2 regions of the Shewanella sp. 5S214 genome follow, and region 2 is predicted to be linked to the other one. Evidence: riboswitches for the same ligand, from Rfam matches in the RefSeq annotation. Region 2 holds a riboswitch; the other holds the start of a gene.
What was found. Region 2 has a riboswitch for lysine ahead of lysC (lysine-sensitive aspartokinase 3). Riboswitches for the same ligand answer to the same signal wherever they lie in the genome.
Positions count from the first base shown of each region.

Region 1: it holds a riboswitch for lysine, as region 2 does, so the genes downstream of both, ACED29_RS18045 (Na+/H+ antiporter NhaC family protein) here and lysC (lysine-sensitive aspartokinase 3) in region 2, are expected to answer to the same signal.

Region 1 is NZ_JBGOOV010000032.1:20,900-25,340, reverse strand. It holds gene ACED29_RS18050 (thymidine kinase) at 1-95, opposite strand, end outside; gene ACED29_RS18045 (Na+/H+ antiporter NhaC family protein) at 249-1,805, opposite strand; lysine riboswitch at 1,888-2,104, opposite strand; gene ACED29_RS18040 (electron transfer flavoprotein subunit alpha/FixB family protein) at 2,463-3,386, opposite strand; gene ACED29_RS18035 (electron transfer flavoprotein subunit beta/FixA family protein) at 3,388-4,137, opposite strand.
Region 2 is NZ_JBGOOV010000003.1:112,131-116,571, forward strand. It holds gene arcA (two-component system response regulator ArcA) at 1-14, opposite strand, end outside; gene ACED29_RS02830 (DUF3293 domain-containing protein) at 692-1,138, shown strand; lysine riboswitch at 1,406-1,580, shown strand; gene lysC (lysine-sensitive aspartokinase 3) at 1,715-3,109, shown strand; gene ACED29_RS02840 (succinylglutamate desuccinylase/aspartoacylase family protein) at 3,111-4,229, shown strand; partial or broken gene ACED29_RS02845 (site-2 protease family protein) at 4,326-4,441, opposite strand, start outside.

The DNA.
Region 1 (4,441 bases), on a different contig from region 2:
TGCATACCGCGCTCACGATAATTATAAGAAGACTGCAGTAACGAAGTTGATTTACCGGCATTCATCGCCGAATAATAAAAGTACAGTTGCGCCAAAATATAGCGTCCTAATGGTTAGACAGTCAGTACCGTCCATATTACCTTTTTTAACTTAGCAACAACAAACAAAAATGCCGTATTCGTTATGAATACGGCATTTTTCAAAGCTTAATCAATCGGCTTATTACTCATAAGTATCAGGATGTAGCATTACTTTTTTGCCCAAAAGTACAATACTAGGATACTGATAAAAAACAACACACTACAACAAATCAATCCAGCCATTAACGAGCCAGTAAACCCAAGCACAATATAACCGACGAAACTAATCAATGCAGCGATAAGTGCATAAGGAAGCTGGGTCACCACATGATCGATATGATGGCAGCTCGCCCCCGTTGATGACAAAATAGTGGTATCGGAAATAGGTGAGCAATGGTCACCAAATACGGCACCAGAAAGCACAGCTGCTAGCATAGGTAGCATCATGGTGCTATCACTCCCCATCGCCATATCGGCCGCTATAGGCAACATAATACCAAAGGTTCCCCAACTCGTTCCCGTTGAAAATGCGGTTATCCCAGCCAATAGAAATAACATGGCAGGCAATAGCGCAAACGGAATATTATCAGTTGCTAAACTGGCCATGAACTTACCGGTTTCAAGCTGAGCAATGACACTTGATATCGTCCAAGCGAACAATAAAATATAAATAGCGGGTAACATTGAACGAGCACCAACAGACATGCCTTTGAGCAACATAGACAGCTCTACTTTCTGTTGAAATGCCAACAACACTGTCGCAATCAAACCGACGATAGAACCAAAAAACAATGATGAACTCACATCAGTATTTTCAAATGCACCTAGTACACTAAACATCTGCTCTTTAGCCGCTAATGCTTCTGCCCCACTAGAGACCATAAAATAAAGGGTCGCAAATACTAATATCGCAATCGGTAAAAATAAACCAATCACTTTACCGGTGTCAGCTTCAGGTAAATCAGTAACCGCTCCCGGTGGTTGGCCTTTTGATTCATCATACAACTCACCACGAAGTGCATTTAATTCATGCTGACGCATTGGTCCTATGTTTAAACTGAACGTCGCCACACACACTAGTAATAATAATGAGAACACCGCATAAAAGTTCATCGGGATCATCTGTATAAAGACACTTAAATGACCTGAGTCAGCAAAACCATGTGCAGTTAAAATGCCGCCAATAAGCGCAATAATATAGGCTCCCCAGCTCGATACCGGGGAAATAACGCAAATCGGTGCCGCGGTAGAATCTAAAATATAGGCAAGTTTTGCGCGTGAAATATGGTATCTGTCCGTGATAGGCCTTGAAATAGAACCTACGACTAAACTATTGAAGTAGTCATCAATAAAGACTACACAGCCTAAAAAAATGGTCATTAACTTAGCATCGCGCTTATTACGAATGCGCAGTTTGGCCCAATCAGCAAAAGCACGAGCAGAACCACTAACGGTGATCAATGCGGTTATCATGCCCAGCACAACCAAAAAACCTAAGATATATACGTTCCAACTATTCAGTGCAGCATCTTTCCAAACGAGCTGACTCGCTGTACTTAAAATATATTCGCTGCTACCAACCAATGAAAAATCGGTCAGCAATAAGGCACCAAAAATAATACCTAACCCCAAAGACAGCAATACCTTACGGGTTAAAATAGCCAGTGTAATTGCCAAAAGTGGTGGCAAAACAGAAAGTGCCGAATCGGCATAACTTATTATCATAATTTAATTATTTCTTCGTTGGATACGAATAGAGAAAAACTAGAAATAAGACTCGCCATACACAGAAAGTATATGGATTCACTTATCTAGTAGCACTCCACAGAAATATCCATTTAATATGAATATCATTATTTTTATCACATAGATAAAAACACTATGACAGTACAGCCCCTTTCGAGAACTGGCCCAACAAATGAGGGCGATCACCTCACTTATTTCGGCATTGCATCCTTTTAGGTTGAATTATTGGCATCACCCAATTCAACCTGACTATTATGCAATGCACCTCTACTTTTGTATTTGTAATCATAAATAGCCCATTACAAACAGCGCGCACATACAATCATAAACCACACGCTCTATACCAGCAAAAAAGTCTTAAACTACAGCACAAATAACAATATTATTAACTATAGCCACAATTTAATAGCATTAGTTTAACGTTTCTAATTCAAATGCACACTATCGCACTGAATACAAAAACGGCAACTAGATAACCCGACTGACACCTTTGCTCATAAAAACATCCATATGATAAAAAATATCAATAAAAAAGGTTCCTACTTTACCAAGTAGAAACCTTTTAATCTGAACGATTGGCTAGTATAACGACACGTTAAACAAGCTAATGACTCAATTTGGGTCAATAATAAGCCATTAAAGCAGATTATTTAATGCAGGAACGGCTTCAAATAAGTCCGCGACTAAACCGTAATCTGCCACCTGGAAAATAGGCGCTTCAGGATCTTTGTTAATAGCCACAATCACCTTAGAGTCTTTCATTCCGGCAAGATGTTGAATCGCACCCGAAATGCCCACAGCAATATACAGATCAGGGGCAACAATCTTACCTGTTTGTCCCACTTGTAAATCGTTAGGCACAAAGCCAGCATCCACTGCGGCACGAGATGCACCTACTGCTGCGCCAAGCTTATCGGCTAGTTGCTCTAAAATAGCAAAGTTTTCACCACTCCCCATGCCGCGGCCACCAGAGACAATAATGCCTGCATTACCTAGCTCTGGACGGGCTGATTCAGTTAACGACTGAGACACGAATTCAGTGCGAGCATCAATAGCTTGACTTAGGTTAACCACTTCAGCATTGCCCGTTGTCGCGACAGCATCAAATGCACTAGAACGCACAGTCATGACTTTCTTCGCATCTAAACTCTGCACTGTCGATAGCGCATTACCGGCATAAATAGGACGCACAAAAGTGTCACTACTGACCACTTCAATGACTTCTGAAATTTGAGAAACATCTAACAATGCTGCGACACGAGGTAATGTATCTTTACCAATACTGGTTGCTGCAGCCAAGATATGTTCGTAATCAGCCGCAATCTCAACGACCAACTTAGAAACGTTTTCCGCTAATTGAGCACCATATTGAGTTGCATCAGCAACTAATACTTTACTCACACCGGCTAAGTGTTGTGCTGCCGTTACCGCAGCAGAACAATCAACACCCGCGACCAGTATATGAATATCACCGCCAATGGCGGCAGCTGCGCTAACGACTTTGGCCGTGTCAGTTTTCAAACTCACATTATCGTGTTCTGCTAATACTAAAATGGTCATGTTAGATCACCTTCGCTTCATTTTTTAACTTATCGACTAACGCCTCAACAGAAGACACCATAATGCCAGCTTTACGCTCAACCGGAGGTGTTACGCTGATCACTGTTTGATGTGTTTTCAAGCTCACACCTAAATCAGCCACAGTCATAATGTCTAATGGCTTGCGTTTAGCTTTCATAATATTGGGTAATGAAGCATAGCGAGGTTCGTTCAAACGTAAATCAACCGTGACAATGGCAGGTAAAGGCATTTTCAGGGTTTGCAGTCCGCCATCTATTTCACGAGTAACGGTGATCATATCACCATCAACTTTTACTTCTGATGCAAATGTCGCTTGTGGCATATCAGTTAGTGCCGCTAACATTTGTCCAGTTTGGTTGTTATCGCCGTCAATAGACTGCTTACCAAAAATAATTAACTGCGCTTGTTCTTTTTCTTGCACAGCTTTTAACAGTTTCGCAATTGATAGTGGCACCAATTCTTCATCAGTTTCAATATGAATGGCTCTATCAGCACCTAATGCCATTGCAGTTCTTAATTGCTCCTGCACTGCTTTTGCGCCAACACTCACCACGATAACTTCAGTGGCTACGCCAGCTTCTTTCAAGCGAACTGCTTCTTCAACTGCTATTTCGCAAAATGGGTTTAACGCCATTTTAAGGTTCGTCGTATCAACACTTGTGTTGTCAGCTTTTACCCTGACCTTTACATTGGCATCAACTACGCGTTTAACAGGCACCAATATTTTCATAGGTTTTCCTTCTACACCTTCAATGTATGTGGACAACACACTGGCGTTTGCCAATGCAAGATAGGCTAACTTTACGTCCTGTTAACGTTAACGTCAATCAAAGTCAAACGACTGTTTATATTTTTTTTATGATTGTGGTGGCAATCAAACAAAACAAACTGTGGAACATTAATTATTTGATACAAGTGATTAATTAAAATTTATTCAATATTTAGATGATTTAATTTGATTCAATGACAAATAGTTTCTATTATTACAGTTATATTCAGTATTAATTAAGCTGTCTTGGTAATAATCAGTGAGT
Region 2 (4,441 bases):
TGCGGATTTTGCATGATATTTACCTGATTTTATAAAATTCGATTCTAGCCACTTTGTGCTAATAGGTTGCAAAAGCGCTTGGGCTAATGCACTAATATTCCGATATTTCTTTGGTGTTTATCTATGTCTACCCTGAATTAAACACTCTCTATAAACTCTATTTCGTAACGGTTAATGCTGGTTACTGAGTCTGCTTGCGTCTATTTATTATCATGACACTATGATGTGCGTTTGCACTTAAAGCATGATGATGTAAAAAGTGGTGTAAATTTGTTGTAACTAAGCTTACTTACTATGAATGCCATTTAGAAAGATAGTTCCTTCTATCGCAAACTTATTTAATCGTATGAATGTTTTATCAAATGTAGAACAAATTTAGTACGACTGTAAACTTTACATCAATAAATCATCACACTCTCAACAATATTTGCTGAGCTTTTGAGGTGTATGTAGCCAACTTCGCTAAAGTGATTTATTAATGAGTAGAGGGTATTATACTCGTTTTAGGTATTTGTTAACAAATTAAATGTTAAAAAATTAATATACCAATGAAGTACATAAAAGATTAATGTTGATAACATTATAATAGTTAATGATTTTTAAATATTATTCTTGTGATCTAGATCTCAAACCTTTTAGATATTTAAGCTATCTGATAGACTATTTTTGGCTTAATTGACGAAAATTTACTATGAAAAATGTTATAGATTCATTGTGGGATGACTATCAAACAACTCATTTTTTGTTCACTCAGCGTCTTTCTGATGATTTCCCATTTGCAATTGTTACTGCTCATAACCCCCTCGGCACTAGGCTCTCTCCTAGTCAAAATCGCTTACTTGATCGCCAGCTTCAATCTAAAATCCAACAATATAATCGTCCCTATCGCGCACTAGTCGGTGCGGCACCTGATTTGTCGCATATGGAAAAGAGCTGGGCTATTTTTATTGATAAAGAACAGGCTGTTGAGCTTGGTCGCGAGTTTAATCAATATGCCATTTATTACGTTAATAGAGGTTTAATATCCTTGATTGCATGTCTTGATACCATTAAACCGGAAGTGGCTATGGGGGCGTTCAATCACCGACTGCGTTTGGTGTATGAACTGCCAGAGTGCGGTCATATCCGTGATGAGTGATAAGTTATTCAAGCAATTAAACGGTTAAACAACACATTGCACTATAAAAAGATACAATACAGTGGCAATTGTCTCGACATTTTGCGTTAATGATGTTTTTTAGCTTGATATTGGCTTTTATTTCGTAATTTAGAACAATTATATAACCGCTATTGCTGTGCCTGAATTATCAAATATTCACGATTTTTAGCAGAACTGTGTTTTTTACTGTTTTTGCTGATTGACTTGATAGGGTATTTGTTGCTATTTTCAACTCCCTCCTTAGGGAGGAACAGAAGAGGAGCGTTAACTAGGTAGTAAGTGAGAGGATGCCAGTCCAATGACCACTTATGATGGAGATTAGCGCCGAGGTATCAGTTTGTTTGGCAAACATTGATATCGGTCGTTTAGGCTGAATCCTAACGATTGTCACCTATTTTTTTGGTGGAGAGCTTCTGGTGATGATTGCTGTTTCCCTTCTATAAGGGTGCGTTATCTTAGCACCAGGCTCTTCGAACGTAGTGTGTTCGGGGCGTATATCATGTTAGTAAATCACATCTTATTTTGTTGTCTTTCGCAAACTGCGGAGGCGTCTGTATGAACCTTGCCCCAGATAATGTTGCGCCTGAGAGTCATCGCTCAGAATTAGTGGTTGCCAAATTTGGTGGCACGTCAGTGGCTGACTATGCCTCTATGAGTCGTTGTGCCGATATCGTTTTGGCGAATCCTGCTACTCGTTTGGTGGTGGTGAGCGCCTCCAGTGGTGTGACTAACTTATTAGTTGAGTTAACCCAAGCGAATGTTAATGATGAACGTCGTTTGATATTGCTTAAGCAAATCGCCAAAATTCAATATGCGATCCTAGACGAATTAGGACGTCCTCAAGACGTGGCCGCCAGCATTGATAAAATTCTCAGCCGGATGTCGGTATTAAGTGAATCGCTAGAGCTGGATCGTAGCAAAGCGGTGATGGACGAATTACTGTCGACGGGCGAGCAATGTTCTTCGATTTTATTTTCAGCCGTTATCCGTGAAAAAGGCACCGCATCCGATCATTTTGATGTACGTCAAGTGTTACGTACCGACAGTCATTTTGGCCGTGCAGAACCACAAATTGAAGCTATAGCAACATTGTCAGGTGATTTTTTACAGCCGTTACTTGCCCGTTATGTCATTGTCACTCAAGGTTTCATTGGCGCAGATGACAGTGGTAAAACCACGACATTAGGCCGTGGAGGCAGTGATTATTCAGCAGCTCTACTTGCTGAAGCTCTCTGTGCTACAGCGGTTGAAATTTGGACTGATGTTGCCGGAATTTATACCACTGACCCTCGACTTGCGCCTAATGCTCGCCCTATTGCAGAAATTAGTTTTAATGAAGCGGCTGAGATGGCCACCTTCGGCGCTAAAGTATTGCATCCTGCGACCATTTTACCGGCCGTTAGACAAAAAATTCAGGTGTTTGTAGGATCCAGTAAAGCACCTGAAATGGGGGGGACTTGGATCCGTCATCAAGTGGAAGATACCCCTGTTTTTAGAGCCGTTGCATTGCGCCGCGATCAAACTTTATTGAATCTTCATAGTTTACAAATGTTGCATGCTCAAGGCTTTTTAGCAGAAACGTTTGCAACCTTAGCAAGGCATAAAATATCGGTTGATTTAATCACCACTTCTGAAGTAAACGTATCGCTAACGCTGGATAAAACGGGTTCTGATTCAAGCGGGCAAGGATTATTAAGCGAATCGTTATTACAAGAGCTATCGCAGCATTGTCGTGTCAGAGTTGAAGAAAATTTAGCCTTAATCGCCATTATTGGTAATCGTATCGCCTCGACGGCGGGTATTTGTAGCCGGGTGTTTAAAGTGCTTGAAAACCATAATGTACGGATGATTTGTCAAGGTGCTAGCCCACATAATTTATGTGTGTTGGTGGCTGAATCTGAGGCGGCGCAAGTGGTTAATGCCTTACATCAAAATCTGTTTGAGTGTTGAGATGACTAAAGCAATCCAATCGTCTGTTCAGGTCGGGGAGTTGGCGACAGGGCAAGCATTGACAGTGCCGCTATATTCATTCATTGGTAGTGAGAGTTCTGCGCCTAGTGCCTATATTCAGGCCAATGTTCATGGCGCAGAAGTGCAGGGCAATGCAGTAATTTATCAACTGATGACCTTGTTGGAAGGTTATCAGGTGTTAGGTAATATTACCTTTGCGCCATTAGCTAATCCGCTAGGAATTAATCAGAAGAGTGGCGAGTTTACCTTAGGACGATTTGACCCTATTACAGGTGTTAATTGGAATCGAGAGTATGTTGATCACCAAGTGGATGTTCAAGCTTGGTATCGCGAACACCAACATTTAACCGATAACGCTTTGTTTCAGGCTTATCGCTCGATGTTAGTGGAAGCATGCCAAAAGCGCTTAGCGCAACCTTTTGGGATCTCAACAGGTCATCGTCTGGCGGTAAATTTACAGACCATGGCTCACCAAGCCGACATAGTGCTTGATTTACATACTGGCCCTAAGTCGTGTAAACATCTTTATTGTCCTGAGTATGATATCGATGCCGCGAGATATTTTTCAATACCCTATACCCTCGTTATCCCCAATAGTTTTGGTGGCGCGATGGATGAAGCAACATTTTGTCCATGGTGGCAATTAACTCAATATGCAGTGAGCCAGGGCCGAGATTTTTCGGTACCCGTGTCGGCATTTACCTTAGAGCTTGCCAGCCAAGAACGCATTGATCTTGATGACGCACTCGTGGATGCTAAAGGTATATTGGCTTATTTAAGCTATCGCGGGGTGATAGCTGAGAACGTTAGCCCAGCAAAAATGGCGCGATTTGCTTGTTATTTACGAGATTATAAAAAGTTTCATGCACCTAAAGCGGGCTTGATTGAATATTGTGCTGTAGTCGGTGAGCCATTAGCTGCAGGGCAGCCATTGGTCAACATTTTACGTATTGACCTTTATGGCACTGATCAGGCTTTTCAAGCGATTAGTTTGCCCATGGATTGCGTGCCGATTTTACATTTTGCCTCCGCCTCAGTTCATCAAGGTACTGAGTTGTATAAAGTCATGACCAAGGTATTTGCTTTACCCTCAGTATAATAAACAGAGAGATTCAAATAAAAACGCCTGCAATATGCAGGCGTTTTTATGTGGTCAGTCATCAGACTAGGTTTTATTGGCATTCAGGCAATAGGACTAACTACCCAGAATTTGCAATGGAATAGCTAACATTTCATCGCCAGAGCCTGCAAAGTACCAAATAATGCCCACTAAACCTGCCACTGTGAGCAAATACCATACAGTAGAGAAAA